DNA from 3 places in the Bradyrhizobium sp. ORS 278 genome. Region 1 is predicted to be linked to each of the others. Evidence: predicted binding sites of a transcription regulator. Region 1 holds the regulator's gene; each other region holds the start of a gene.

Region 1 (5,035 bases):
CCGACACCCCGCCGCCGGGATCCAGCGATGGTGGTCTGCGCAATGCCATCGTCGGCTCGGTCATCATGACCATCATCGGCGTCGGCATTGGCGCGCCGCTCGGCCTGTTCGCCGGCACCTATCTTGCCGAGTACGGCCGCAACGACAAGCTGACCTCGGTCATCCGTTTCATCAACGACATCCTGCTGTCGGCGCCTTCGATCATCATCGGCCTGTTCATCTATGGCGCCGTTGTCGTACCGATGGGCGGCTTCTCCGCCCTTGCCGGCTCGCTCGCGCTCGCGGTGATCGTGATCCCGGTCGTGCTGCGTACCACCGAGGACATGCTGCTGCTGGTTCCCAATCCCTTGCGCGAGGCGGCGTCCGCGCTCGGCCTGCCGCGCTCGCTGGTTATCCGCCGCATCGCCTATCGCGCCGCGCGCTCCGGCCTGATCACCGGTGTGCTGCTGGCGACCGCCCGCGTCGCCGGCGAGACCGCGCCGCTCCTGTTCACCGCGCTGTCGAACCAGTTCTGGAGCCTGAGCCTCAACAAGACGATGGCCAACCTGCCAGTGACCATCAACAACTTCGTCCAGAGCCCCTATGCCTACTGGAAGCAGCTGGCCTGGAGCGGCGCTCTTCTCATCACCTTGACCGTCCTGGCCCTGAACATCGGCGCGCGCATCCTTGGCGCCGAGAGGAGCTCGAAATGACCGACATGTCCGTCTCCGTGAGCAGCCCGACGGCCGCCATTCCTCCGAAGTCGCTGCCGGAGGCGCCGGCCAAAGTGACCGCGCGCAACCTCAACTTCTACTACGGCGACCACCACGCGCTGAAGAACATCAACCTCGCGCTCGGCACCAATCGGGTCACAGCGTTCATCGGCCCGTCCGGCTGCGGCAAGTCGACCCTGCTGCGCATCTTCAACCGGATGTACGACCTCTATCCGGGCCAGCGCGCGGTCGGCCAGCTGATGCTGGACAACACCAACATTCTCGACCCCAAGCTCGACCTCAACCTGCTGCGCGCGCGGGTCGGCATGGTGTTCCAGAAGCCGACGCCGTTCCCGATGACGATCTACGAGAACATCGCCTTCGGCATCCGCCTCTATGAGAAGATCTCGAAGTCCGAGATGGACGACCGCGTCGAGAAGGCGCTGCGCGGCGGCGCATTGTGGAACGAGGTCAAGGACAAGCTGAACGCCTCCGGCCTGTCGTTGTCCGGCGGCCAGCAGCAGCGCCTGTGCATCGCCCGCACGGTCGCCGTGCGTCCAGAGGTCATCCTGTTCGACGAGCCGTGCTCGGCGCTCGACCCGATTTCCACCGCCAAGGTCGAGGAGCTGATCCAGGAGCTCTCGGAGAACTATACGATCGCGATCGTGACTCATAACATGCAGCAGGCGGCGCGCGTCTCCGACAAGACCGCCTTCATGTATCTCGGCGAGTTGATCGAGTTCGACGACACCAGCAAGATATTCACCTCGCCGAGCGATCGGCGGACCCAGGATTACATCACCGGCCGGTTCGGCTGACGCCGACAGCAATGCCCTCAGGAGATCATCATGGCCAGTGAACATACCGCCAAGGCGTTCGACAGCGATCTGCAGGATCTGACCCGCCTGGTGGCGGAGATGGGCGGCCTTGCCGAACGGCTGATCGTCGATTCCGTCGACGCGCTGGTGCGGCGCGACGTGGCGCTCGGCCAGAAGGTGGTCGCCGGTGACGCGGAGGTCGACAAGCTGCAGCGCGTCATCGAGGAGCGCGCGGTGCTCACGATCGCCCGCCGCCAGCCGATGGCCGTCGACCTGCGCGAGATCGTCGGTGCGATGCGCGTCGCCACCGATCTGGAGCGGATCGGCGACCTCGCCAAGAACATCGGCAAGCGCGTCGCCGCGCTGGAGAGCGACTTTCATCCGCTGAAGCTGATCCGCGGCCTGGAGCACATGACCGACCTCGTTCAGTCGCAGGTCAAGACGGTGCTGGATGCCTATGCGGCGCACGATTTGCCGGCGGCTATGACGGTGTGGAAAGGCGACGAGGAGGTCGACGCGATCTGCACCTCGCTGTTCCGCGAGCTCCTCACCTACATGATGGAAGACCCGCGCAACATCTCGTTCTGCATCCATCTGATGTTCTGCGCCAAGAACATCGAGCGGATGGGCGATCACGCCACCAACATCGCCGAGACGGTGTTCTATATGATCGAGGGCCAGCAGATCATGGACAAGCGCCCCAAGGGCGACATGACCAGTTTTGCGACCACGATCCCCGGCAACTGAGAAAGACGATTCCGACATGGGCGCGCGAATTCTGGTGGTTGAGGACGAGGAGGCGCTGACGACGCTGCTGCGCTACAACCTCGAAGCCGAAGGCTACGAGGTCGAGACCGTGGCGCGCGGCGACGAGGCCGACACGCGGCTGAAGGAGCGCATTCCCGATCTGGTCGTGCTCGACTGGATGCTGCCGGGCCTCTCAGGGATCGAGCTGTGCCGGCGGCTGCGGGCGCGGTCCGAGACCAAGCAGCTGCCGATCATCATGCTGACGGCGCGCGGCGAGGAGAGCGAGCGCGTGCGCGGTCTTGCGACCGGCGCCGATGACTACATCGTCAAGCCGTTCTCGGTGCCGGAGCTCTTGGCGCGTGTGAAGGGCCTGCTGCGGCGCGCCAGCCCGGAGCGGCTGGCGACCGTGCTGTCCTATGGCGACATCGAGCTCGATCGCGAGAAGCGCCGCGTGGCGCGGTCGGGCCGGCCGATCGATCTCGGCCCGACCGAATATCGCCTGCTCGAGTTCTTCCTGGAGCATCCCGGCCGCGTGTTCAGCCGCGAGCAGCTGCTCGACAGCGTCTGGGGCCGCGACATCTATATCGACGAGCGCACGGTCGACGTCCACATCGGCCGGCTGCGCAAGCTGCTCAATCCCGGCCGCGAGCAGGATCCGATCCGCACCGTCCGCGGCGCCGGCTATGCGCTCGACGACCGGTTCGCCAAGTCTGAGCAGGCCTGATCGCGCGGTCTGCGCGGTCACGCCGCTGCCGTCTTGATCATGTGTGATGGCGTTCCCATCATCATGGTCGGGCCTCGGCAGACACAATGATCAAGACGCTCGCCATCTTTTTGACGTTGTTGCTCGCGGCTGCGACTAGCGCCGCGGCCGCCGAGCTCGAGGAGGCCGTCGCCGCGGCGGCGAATGGACAGCCCGCGGTGGCGTTGCGAAGGCTCCAGCCGCTCGCCGTCAAGGGCGACGCGCGGGCACAATTCGATGTCGGCTTCATGCAGGCCTTCGGCGTCGGCGTCGCGCGCAACCAGACGGAGGCGCTGGTCTGGTACCGCAAGGCCGCCGATCAGGGGCTCGCCATCGCCCAGCATTATCTGGGCATCGCCTATTTCAACGGCGAAGGCGCCGCTCGCGATCACGGCGAAGCCGCGCGCTGGTTCAACCGCGCCGCCGCCCAAGGCTTCGCCCAATCGCAATACATGCTCGGCCTGATGATGCTCGACGGCCGGGTCATGTCCCAGGATGTCGTGCAGGGTTATGCCTGGCTGGTGATGGCCGGCCGCAACGGCGTAAGGTCGGCCGGCCGCGAGATCCAGCGTATCAAGCTTAGCGACGCACAGCGGCGTCAGGCCGAGCAGATCATCGCGGCGTGGAGGCCGAAGCCGGAAGCGGCGGATGCCGGCATTGCCAATCCGCGCCCCGAGCAGCTGCTCGGCCTCGACCGGCACTTCGGTGATGTCGTCGATCCCACCTCCTGGCCGGCATCGTCGATCGGTGTCGTGACCCAGGCGCAATACAGCACGGGAGGCTCGTGTACCGGCACCTTGGTGGCTCCCCGCGTCGTGCTGACGGCGGCGCACTGCGTCTTCAACGGTCTGGCTCAGGTGAGTCCGGGCAATGTCCATTTTCTGGCGGGCCTGAACAAAGGCACCCCCGCCGCCTCCTCAGTCGCCGACAAGCTGATTGTCGCGCCGGACTTCATCCCGACTCAGCACGACCAATGGTCGGCCGACCGTTCGCCGGCGGATTGGGCGCTGATCATCCTGAAGGATGCGCTGCCGTCCAGGCCGGTGGCGGTAAGGGCCGTGAGCCGCGACGAGCTTGCGGCCGCGACCCAGGCGGGCACGATCTCCGAGATCGGCTACGGCCAGGAGCGGCGCTATTCGCCGACCGGCCAGCGCAATTGCAGCGCCGGCATGACCAAGGATGCGAAGCTGCTGACCGTCCATTGCCTCGCCAATTTCGGCTATTCGGGCTCCCCGATTCTCGCCGAGATCAACGGCGAACCGGTCGTGGTCGGCATCTTCTCGGCGTTCCACGAAGAGACGAGGCTGATGTTCGCCGCGCCTGCAAGCCAGTTCGAGGCGACCGTGCGGCGCGAGATCGCGGCGCAGAGCGCCTCGGCGCGGTGAGAGGAGGGCGGGGAGGGAAAGAGTTGGACATGGGCTGGTCAATGTTTGTGCGTGACCGGATAGCGGATTGCCAAGGGAATGCGGTGAACCTCGGCCGCGCGGACCCCGGGGGGGTGATTTGCAAGTGATTTGAGCGCGGCGACGCAAGCCTTGCCTTTTGGCGCGGGTCTTGCTCTCCTGTCCGAGTATGACGATTTTGCCAATTGATCATCCTCGGCCGGCCGCCTCGATCCCGGTTCGGCTCCGCGGGGACGGCGCACGAAATGCCGTGCTTATGGCCGGCCTCGTGCTCGCCAATGCGCTGGCCTGGGCCTGGGCGTTTCTGCTTTACGCCGATCGCCCGGCCATTGTCGGCACCGCGCTGTTGGCCTGGCTGCTCGGCCTGCGGCACGCCGTCGATGCGGACCATATCGCCGCGATCGACAACGTCGTGCGCAAGCTGGTGCAGGAGGGCGACAGGCCGCGCGCCGCGGGACTCTACTTCGCGCTGGGCCATTCCAGCGTCGTCGTGATCGCCACGATCGTGGTGAGCCTCGTGGCCGGCGCTGACCTCTTGAGCGAGGACAGCACCATCCGGGCGATCGGCGGGATCATCGGCACCTCCGTTTCGGCCGGCTTTCTGCTGCTGATTGCCGTCGCCAATCTGGTTCT
Region 2 (5,035 bases), 3.3 Mb from region 1:
GCTCAGTGGCAGCGGCTCACGCAGGCGCTTGCCGGCTAGCCGAGCACGCAAGCTGCGAGCAGCAGCGTCTCCGTCACCTCGATGCTGGCGCCATGACAGTCGCCGGTGATGCCGCCGAGCCGCCATTGCCAGTAGAAGGCAATGACCGGAATCAGCACGATGGCTATCAAAGTCGGGACTGCACCGGCGAGCGCGCCGATGGCGAGAACGCCGCCCCATCCGACAATCCAGTTCCAGCCGACGCTGTTCGCAACGCTCGCACCGAGCCCCGGCTTCAGCGACAGCAGCGTCTTGGTGCAGACCAGTGTGCCCAACCGCGCCCAGGCCGGGATCAGCACGAGCGCCCAGGCCGTCGGCCCCGTGGCCAACTCTGCGATCAGCACCAGCTTCGCAGCAATCTGTAAGGCGATCGCCACCACGGCGAAGCTGCCGGCATGGGGGTCGCCGAGCACCGCGACGAAGCGTTCAGGCTTGCCATGCGAGGCACCGAACGCATCGGCAACATCGCCGAGCCCGTCGAGATGCAGCGCGCCGGTGATCCAGATCCAGGCGATCAGGACGGCGAGCGCGACGATCCACGGATCAGCGCTTTGAAACACCCGGGCGATGACAGAAAGACAGGCGCCGATCACCAGCCCCACGGCAGGAAACCATACCGACGCCCGCGCGAGATCGTCGGGCCGGGACTCCGCCACACGCGGTGTCGGCAGACGCGTCAGGAACTGCAGAGCGATCCAGAATTCACGCAGGCTCATGGCTGGATGATCTCGACGATTTCGGCCCACGGCGCGCCATCCGGGCCGTGCCCAGCCTCGAGCGTCAGACGGGTGCCGGGATGAATGCGCAAGCTCCAGAGTTGAGGCAAGGGCCAGCCGAGCAGATGCGACAGCGCAGCGCGGATCGCGCCGCCATGCGTGACGACCAGAACCGCCGCAGGCTCCGCCGTCGCGAGGATGCGATCCACGGCGCGCGACACCCGTACTTGCAGATCGGCCCAGCTCTCGCCGCCGGGTGCGGCGACCAAGGGATCCGCGTAGAAGGCATCGAGCAAGGCGGCCTGCTCCGGTTCACTCACGATGTCGCTGCGCTTGCGCCCGTCCCATTGTCCGAAATGCAGTTCGCTCCAATCTGGATCAACCTGCAGCGCGCAGCCGGCCTGTCGGGCATATTCGTCCGCCGCCGCCCGCGCTCGCATCAATGGGGAACTCACGACCCGGCTCCATTCCCCGCTTCGAGTCTGCCGCCGGAATTGCTCCCAACCCGCCTCGCTCAGCGGGGGATCGGTGCGGCCGTCGAGATGGCCGTTGCGCCCGGTGGTGCCATGCCGCAGCAGGTCGAGCCGCATCAGGCCTCGCGTCCCGAGACAGCCGCCTCCGCGAAGGTGGCCATGCCGTTGTGAAGCGCGCAGGCGAGCCTCAGGATCGGTAGCGCCGTCGCAGCGCCCGAGGCCTCGCCGAGCCGGAGATCGAGATCGATTAGCGGACGGGCACCAAGGGCGTCGAGCACCACGGCATGGCCGCGCTCGGCCGAGCGGTGCGAGAACAGCAGCCAGGGCCGGCACGACGGATTGAGCCTCGTCGCCACCAGCGCCGCGACCGAGACGATGAAGCCGTCGACCAGGACCGGCCAGCTCCGCTGTGCGGCGGCGACGATCGCCCCGGCCATCGCGATGATCTCCAGGCCGCCGACGGCCGCCAGCACCTCCGCAACAGGCGTCGCCGCGGTCAGGCCATGGCGCGTCAACGCGTCCTCGATGACCTTTGCCTTTCGGGCTCGCCCCTCGGCATCAAGCCCTGTGCCACTACCGACGATGTCGGCGGGCGCGCACGCCAGCAGCGCAGCCGCGATCGCCGCCGCTGAGGTCGTGTTGCCGATGCCCATCTCGCCGAAGATCACGAGGTCAGGCGCGTGGTCGGCCTGGCGTGCGACGGCCCGTAGCCCCGCCTCCGAGACAAAGGCCACGTCCGCCGGCGTCAACGCCTGCTCCACGCTGAAATCGCGCGTGCCGCGCCGCGGCTTGTCGACGACCACGCCGCGCATCTGACCATCCGCCAGCGTGCCCACGTCGACCACCTCAAGCGGACATCCCAGGCTGTGCGCCAGCACCGCGATCGCCGCGCCGCCGCCGGCGAAATTGTGCAGCATCTGCACCGTCACTTCCGGCGGATAGGCCGAGACCCCCTGGGCCGCGATCCCATGGTCGCCGGCGAACAGCACCACCGGGACACGCTCAGCCGCAGGCTTCTCGGCGGCCTGCAGCGCCGCCAGTTCGACCGCGACCTCCTCCAGCCGTCCCAGCGCACCGAGCGGCTTGGTCAGTTGCGCCTGGCGCGCCAAGGCCGATTCGCGGTGCGCCCCGGATGGCGCCGGACACTCCGAATTGATCCAGTCAGGGAGCACGATCTGTCCTTTTGGCGTTGCTCGGTGCCGGACGATTGCCACCGTATCACGGCCAGGACAAGCGCCGCCGTGCGTCAGGTGCAGGACGTGAAACAGCCGGCACCGGCATTCCTCCACGGCCCACTTTGTCATCCAACTGTCATCGAACCATCCGACAGGTGGCTGCCCTACCCAGCCCGAAAGATGCCCATGGATTACTTCCGCCGCTTCACCTTCCTGTTCGCCGCGCCCGTCTTCGAAACCGACGACCTGGCCGGCGTCCGCTTCAACCAGATCATCGAGGAGATCCAGCGCTCGGGCTTCGAGGTCGTCCGCGCCCGCAAGCTGGAGGATGCCGAGATCGCGGTGCAGACGGATGCGGCGATCGGCTGCATGGTGGTGGACTGGGGCAAGAAGGGGCTGGAGGGCAAGACGGCGTCGCTGATCAACCTGATGCGCCGCCGCGGCCTGGACTTCCCGATCATCCTCCTGATCCGGCGCAAGCGGTTCGAGGATCTGCCGGTCGAGGTGCTCGACTTCATCGACGGCTATGTCTTCCTCTCCGAGGAGACGCCGGCGTTCATCGCCAAGAATTTGATCAGCCGGCTCAAGCAATATGCCGAGACGCTCAAGACGCCGTTCTTCGGCACGCTGGTCGACTATGCCGAGGAAGGCAACCAGCTCTGGACCTGTCCCGGGCACAATGGCGGCGTATTCTACAGCCGCAGCCCGATCGGGCGGATCTTCGTCGAGCATTTGGGCGAGGCGGTGTTCCGCGACGACCTCGACAATTCCGTGCTCGACCTCGGCGATCTCCTCACCCATGAAGGGCCGGCGCTGCGCGCGCAGAAGGAGGCGGCTCAGATCTTCGGCGCCGAGAAGACCTATTTCGTGCTCAACGGCACCTCGACCTCCAACAAGGTCGTGCTGGGGGCGCTGGTCACCGACGGCGACCTTGTGCTTTTCGACCGCAACAACCACAAGGCCGCCCATCACGGAGCCCTGCTGATCTCCGGCGGAATCCCGGTCTATGTGCCCACCGTCCGCAACGCCTGGGGCCTGATCGGGCCAATGCGCTGGGACCTCCTCGACGAGGAGCACCTGCGGCAGCAGATCCGCAACAATCCGCTCGTCAAGGACCCCGATGCCTGGCGCAAGGAGCGGCCGTTCCGCGTCGCCGTCGTCGAGGAGTGTACTTACGACGGCACCATCCACAGCGCCGAGATGATCCTCAAGCGCATCGGCCACCTCTGCGACTACATCATGTTCGACGAGGCCTGGGCCGGCTTCATGAAGTTTCACCCGCTCTATGCCGGCCGCTTCGCGATGGGCCTCTCCGAGCTCGGGCCGGACGCCCCCGGAATTATCGCGACGCAGTCGACCCACAAGCAGCTCGCGAGCTTCTCGCAGGCCTCGCAGATCCACATCAAGGACCGCCACATCAAGGGCCAGCGCCGCCGGGTCGAGCATCGCCGCTTCAACGAGAGCTTCATGCAGCACGCCTCGACCTCGCCCTTCTATCCGCTGTTCGCCTCGCTCGATGTCGGCGCGCAGATGATGAAGGGCCGCTCGGGCGAGGTGCTGTGGGACGACACGATCCGGCTCGGGATCGAATTGCGCAAGAAGATCCGGGCGATGCGCCGCGAGTTCGACGAGAAGGAGAAGGATCCGGCGCGGCGCTGGTTCTTCGAGCCGTTCGTGCCGGACCGGGTGTCGATCCCCGATGCCGCGAGTCCCGGCGGCCGCCACGACGTCGCTTGGGAGGCGATCTCGACCGACCAGCTCGCGACCGACGCCACGCTCTGGCAGCTCGCGCCAGGCGAGGCCTGGCACGGCTTCCCGGACCTCGCGCCCGGCTTCGCCATGACCGATCCGAACAAGCTGACCCTGCTCACCCCCGGTTTCGACCGTTCCACCGGCGGCTATGCCGAGCACGGCATACCGGCGCCGGTCGTGGCGCAATATCTGCGCGAGAATCGCATCGTCGCCGAGAAGAACGACCTCAACTCGCTGCTCTTCCTGCTCACTCCCGGCGTCGAGGCCAGCAAGGCCGGCACTTTGATTAGCGGGCTCGTCGCCTTCAAGCGGCTGCATGACGACAACGTGCTGCTCGACGACGCCATCCCCGAGTTCACCCGCAAGCGCTTCGCGCGCTACGGCAAGACCCGGCTGCGCGACCTCTGCGGCGAGATGCACCGCTTCTACCGCGAGGCCGAGGTCAGCGCGCTGCAGGCGAAGCAGTTTCAGCCGCAGCATCTGCCCGAGATCGCGCTGTCGCCGCGCGAGGCGGCCCGCGCGCTGATGCGCAACGAGGTCGACTACCTGCCGATCGACCAGATCGCCGGCCGCATCGCGACCACCCCCTTCGTGGTTTATCCGCCGGGCATCGCCACGATCGTCCCTGGAGAGCGGTTGTCCGATCGCGCCAAGCCGATGATCGATTACCTCAAGATGTTCGAGCGGGCGTTCAACACATTCCCCGGCTTCGACGTCGAGATTCAGGGATTGTATAAGGAGATCGACGAGTCTGGCCGGATCCGGCTCTATACCTATGTCTGCGCAGAGTAATCTGACCATGGACACCCCGATCGCGGCGCTCGAGACCGAACCGCAAGTCCTCGTCCGCCCGTCCCGTGACGAGGACGTCGAGGCGATG
Region 3 (5,035 bases), 2.6 Mb from region 1:
CGGTGCCGACGCGCTGCTGAGCTATCAGCATGCGCTGAAGATCAATCCCGCGCATCGGGAAGCGGCCTGGCAGTGCGGGCTGCTGCTGCAAGAGGGGCAGCGCGACGAAGAGGCGGTGCACGCGTTCACGCTGTGCCTTGCGCAGCAGCCGACCGATGTGCCCTCGTTGCAGATGCGCGCCAGATCCTTTCGGAGGCTGCGGCGCTACGACGACTGCCTCGCCGATTGTCAACGGGCCCGGACGCTGGCACCGGACGATCCGCTCACCTGCAACAATCTCGGCGACGCCTTCGTCTGTCTGCGCCGTTACGAAGAGGCGCTCGTCTGGTTCGACAGGGCGCTGGCGCTGCGGCCAGGCTTCGTCGACGTGCTGCTGAACAGGGGCTTTGCGCTGCTGCAACTGTTGCGCTTCGAGGAGGCTGCCACTGTCTACCGCGACATCCTCGCGCGCGAGCCCGACAATGCCAAGGCGGCCTGGCAGCTCGCACATGTCGAGCTGCAATGCGGCAACTACCAGGCAGGCTGGGCGCGACGCGAGGCGCGCTGGGCCATGCCCGATTTTTCGCCCGACTATCCGCGCTTCTCGCAGCCGAAATGGCTGGGGAGGGAGGATATCGCCGGCAGGACCATCCTGATCGAGGAGGATGAAGGCTTCGGCGACAACATCCAGTTCGCGCGCTATCTGCCGATGGTCGCGGCCCGCAGCGCCAAGGTGATCCTGGTGGTGCGCGAGCCGCTGCGACAGCTGATGGCAGGCGTCGAAGGCGTGTCGCAGTGCCTCGCCTTCACGCCGGATTTGCAGCGGCCGGCCTTCGACATGCATTGCCCGATCATGAGCCTGCCGCTCGCGTTCGGCACCACGCTCGAGACCATCCCGCCAGCCGGCTACCTGCCGCCTCTGCCGGCTGATCGTGTCGCAGCCTGGGAGCAGCGACTGGGATCGCACGACCGGCTGCGGGTCGGCCTCGTCTGGTCCGGTAACCCGCACCAGGCCAATGACAGCAACCGCTCGATGCCCCTGTCGACGCTGCTGCCGCTGCTCGAGGTCGAGGCGGACTTCATCAGCCTGCAGAAAGAGCTGCGGCCGGCCGACAAGGCGCTGCTCGCACAAGAGAGAAAAATCCGCGACGTCACCGCTGATCTCACCGATTTCGCCGAGACGGCGGCTCTCATGACCTGTCTCGACGTCGTCGTGACGGTCTGCACCAGCGCCGCGCATCTCGCCGCGACCCTGGGACGGCCGACCTGGATCATGCTGCCCTACCTCGCCGACTGGCGCTGGCTCCGGGATCGAGAGGATAGTCCGTGGTATCCGAGCGCGCGGCTGTTCCGGCAGGATGCCGGCCGCCGCTTTGAGCCGGTCGTCGCGCGCGTGCGGGGCGAGCTGGCGGCGAAGGCGGCGACTCTCATTCAGCCGCGCGTTTAAGTCGGACCGGGAAATAAGTCGTCGGTGCGTCCGCGAAGACGGTAGGCCACGAGCCCGACCCATTCGCGCACGGCGATGTCGGCACGACGAAGGCCTTGGAGCGAGACGCCGTCGAAGTCGAGCACGCGGCCGACCCGCCAGTCCACCGGATAAGGCTCGACCGGGAATCCCGCCTTCCGGAACAGTCCGACCGAGCGCGGCATGTGATAGGCCGAGGTCACCAGCAGCCAGCGCTCGCCCGGCTTGGGCGCGATCATCGCTTTCGAGAAGATCGCGTTCTCGTAGGTGTTGCGCGACTGCCGCTCGAGCAGCAGCCGCTGCTTGGCGACCCCCAGGCTTTCCAGGATCTCGGCGCCGACATCGGCCTCCTTGGCGTCCGTCGCGATCAGGTTGGCGCTTCCGCCCGTGAACAGGACGCGGGCATTCGGATAGCGCCGCGCCAGCACCGCCGCCTGGATCACCCGGTCTGCGCCGGCCACCGTCACCGGCATGCCGTATATCGCCGACAGATCGGAATCGACCGGACCGCCGAGCACGATGATGCCGTCCGGCGCCCCCTTGGCCGGATCCCATTTCGGAAACCGGCTCTCCAGCGGGTAGAGCATCAGACTGCCAAGCGGCGTCAGGCCGACGATCGCGAGCAGCAGCATCGCCGACGCCACGAGCCTGCGACCCAGCACGGCAAACCGCGTCAGCATCAGGATGGCGCCGAGGAGACCGAGCGCAATCATGAAATTGGTCGGCAGTGCCAGGAGGCCGAGCGTCTTGGACAGGACGAAGAACATTCCGGGCTCCGGCGCGGGGTGAGATCTTACGGCCGCCCTCATACACGAGAGCCGGCATGCGTTGCCATCTCTCTGCGAACGCCGTGTGATGCGCTATGCTCAGGCCCGAACCGGCACGAATGAGAGGATCATGGCCCATCATCACCTGCACGCCAGCCCCGAAACCTGTCACTGGGGCTTTTTCGAATCCCGCCTGAAGCCGGTTCTGACGATCGACAGCGGCGACGAGGTCACGATCGATTCGATCAGCGGCGGACCCGACGTGTTGCCGGATGCGAGCAAGTTCTACATTCCGCCGGAATTGCTGGAGGTCCACGCCAAATCCGAGCGCATGGTGCCCGGCCACATCCTGACGGGGCCCATCGCCGTGAAGGGTGCAGAGGTCGGCGACGTGCTGGAGGTCGACATCCTCGACGTCCAGCTGCGCCAGGACTGGGGCTACAATTTCATCCGCCCGCTGGCCGGCACACTGCCCGACGATTTCCACCAAACCCGGCTGATGAACATTCCGCTCGATCGCGAGCGCATGGTCGGCCGGATGCCGTGGGGGCTGGAGCTGCCGCTGGCGCCATTCTTCGGCGTCATGGGCACGGCGCCGCCGTCGGCCTGGGGCCGCATCACTTCGCTGATCCCGCGCGCGATGGGCGGCAATCTCGACAACAAGGAGCTGGGTGCCGGCGCGAAGCTGTATCTCCCGGTGTTCGTGCCGGGGGCGCTGTTCTCCTGCGGCGACGGCCACGGCGTGCAGGGCGACGGCGAGGTCTGCGTCACCGCGATCGAGACCGCGCTGCAGGGCCGCTTCCGCCTCACCGTGCGCAAGGACCTCAGTTTCGACTACCCCCGCGCCGAGACGCCGACGCATTACATGACGATGGCGATGGACCCCGATCTCGACCAGTGCGTGGTCAAGGCGCTGCGCGACATGATCGTGCTGCTCGGCGAGAAGCGTAATCTGTCGCGTGAGGATGCATATACGCTGTGCAGCCTGGCGGCGGATCTGCGCGTGACGCAGACGGTCAACGGCTCCAAGGGCATTCACTGCGTGATCGCGAAATCGGTCGTGCACGGCTGAGGCCCTTGCCGGTCCGGCCGCGGAAATCGCGTCGCAGTCGCATGTCACACCCCTGTCAATGGCCGTGAGGCAATTTGCACGGCCACATCGAGCATGGGGACGATACCGATGAGCGAACGCGAGACTACCGACGAGCGCGCGCTGCGCGAGCTGATCGACGAGGATTTCCGCGACAGCATGGACGAGGAGCTGGAGCTCGAGCTCGGCGACGACCAGTTCGACGAGTTTCGCCGGCTCGAGCTCGGCCATCAGGCGCATCCGAGCATGGACCGCCGGGTGTATTTCAAGGAGCTGTTCCGGCTGCAGGGCGAGCTGGTGAAGCTGCAGGACTGGGTTCAGCACAACAAGCTCAAGGTCGTGGTGCTGTTCGAGGGCCGCGATTCCGCCGGCAAGGGCGGCGCCATCAAGCGCATCACCCAGCGGCTCAACCCGCGCGTCTGCCGCGTGGCGGCGCTGCCGGCGCCGAACGAGCGCGAGCGCACGCAATGGTATTTCCAGCGCTATGCGACGCATCTGCCGGCCGGCGGCGAGATCGTGCTGTTCGACCGCTCCTGGTACAACCGCGCCGGTGTCGAGCGCGTGATGGGCTTCTGCACCGAGGACCAGGTCGAGGAGTTCTTCCGCTCGGTGCCGGAGTTCGAGCGCATGCTGGTGCGATCCGGCATCATCCTGATCAAGTACTGGTTCTCGATCACCGACGAGGAGCAGCAGTTCCGCTTCCTGATGCGCATCCACGATCCGCTCAAGCAGTGGAAGCTGAGCCCGATGGACGTGCAGGCGCGCAGCCGCTGGGAGCAGTACACCAAGGCCAAGGAGGAGATGCTGCACCGGACGCACATCCCGGAGGCGCCGTGGTGGGTGGTGGAGGCCGTCGACAAGAAGCGCGCGCGGCTGAACTGCATCTCGCATCTCCTCAGCCAGATCCCCTATGGCGAGGTGCAACACGAGCCGGTCGTCCTGCCCGAGCGCGTCCGCAGCCCGGACTATCGCCGCGAGCAGATCCCACCGGAGCTGTACGTGCCGTCGCTGTATTGAGGCGAACGACGCACGCTTTCTCCTCCGTGATTGCGAGCGAAGTGACGCAATCGAGAGTCCCGCTCACCACACTGGATTGCGTCGCTACGCTCGCAATGACGCGGGGAGATCGGTTCATGTCGTCTTCCTCCGTCGCGCTGCGCACCTTCAAGCAGCCTCCGCTGTCATCGCCCGGCTTGACCGGGCGATCCAGTATTCCAGAGACGCCGATGATCGGATCGAATGGCCGCGGCGTCCTGGATCGCCCGGTCAAGCGGGGCGATGACACCGAACAACCGGCCGGCACCTCGCATCAGTCGCACGCTTACAGTCCCGCGACATCTCTGCCCGGGTCATGCTGATCTTGTTCACCCTCGCAAATTCCGGAGGGCGCAGGGAAGGCCAGGCGTCGGCTGACGCCTGCGGCCCGCCTGCGAGAAAAAAATGCAGGCGGCAGGTACCACAGGTGCAGCCGGACAACGCCCGGCCCTCCCTGCGCGATGGTCTTCACGCTTATACGCAGTCTGCCTGGTGCGCCGGCTTGTTGGCCACCATTCGCAACAATGCTTGCGCATTGCGCGGGACACCAGCATCGGGGTGCCAGCACGCTGCGACTTCACGTCCGTGACCAAGCCGTTCGTCCGCGCATCCTCTCGGACACGCTGCGGCTCGATCGCGGCCATCGCTCCCCGCCTCGCGTGTCGTGACGATCGCGCGCTACGCCCCTACCGAGTGAGG

What was found. The regulator PhoB, encoded in region 1, activates phosphate uptake and scavenging genes when phosphate is short. The targets are predictions, from matches to a motif close to TGTCATNNANCTGTCAT.
Region 2: a site for PhoB is predicted at 2,527-2,543, ahead of BRADO_RS22900 (Orn/Lys/Arg decarboxylase N-terminal domain-containing protein). Genes of this name have one in related genera too.
Region 3: a site for PhoB is predicted at 3,326-3,342, ahead of ppk2 (polyphosphate kinase 2). Genes of this name have one in related genera too.

The regions. Positions count from the first base shown of each region.
Region 1 is NC_009445.1:1,793,442-1,798,476, forward strand. Features, by position in the region: gene pstA (phosphate ABC transporter permease PstA) at 1-692, shown strand, start outside; gene pstB (phosphate ABC transporter ATP-binding protein PstB) at 689-1,510, shown strand; gene phoU (phosphate signaling complex protein PhoU) at 1,541-2,257, shown strand; gene phoB (phosphate regulon transcriptional regulator PhoB) at 2,274-2,981, shown strand; gene BRADO_RS07905 (trypsin-like serine protease) at 3,068-4,384, shown strand; gene BRADO_RS07910 (HoxN/HupN/NixA family nickel/cobalt transporter) at 4,572-5,035, shown strand, end outside.
Region 2 is NC_009445.1:5,116,438-5,121,472, forward strand. Features, by position in the region: gene cobD (threonine-phosphate decarboxylase CobD) at 1-39, shown strand, start outside; gene cobS (adenosylcobinamide-GDP ribazoletransferase) at 36-755, opposite strand; gene BRADO_RS22890 (histidine phosphatase family protein) at 752-1,345, opposite strand; gene cobT (nicotinate-nucleotide--dimethylbenzimidazole phosphoribosyltransferase) at 1,345-2,400, opposite strand; gene BRADO_RS22900 (Orn/Lys/Arg decarboxylase N-terminal domain-containing protein) at 2,590-4,947, shown strand; gene BRADO_RS22905 (GNAT family N-acetyltransferase) at 4,955-5,035, shown strand, end outside.
Region 3 is NC_009445.1:4,438,150-4,443,184, forward strand. Features, by position in the region: gene BRADO_RS19760 (tetratricopeptide repeat protein) at 1-1,426, shown strand, start outside; gene BRADO_RS19765 (YdcF family protein) at 1,423-2,211, opposite strand; gene BRADO_RS19770 (acetamidase/formamidase family protein) at 2,342-3,283, shown strand; gene ppk2 (polyphosphate kinase 2) at 3,392-4,318, shown strand.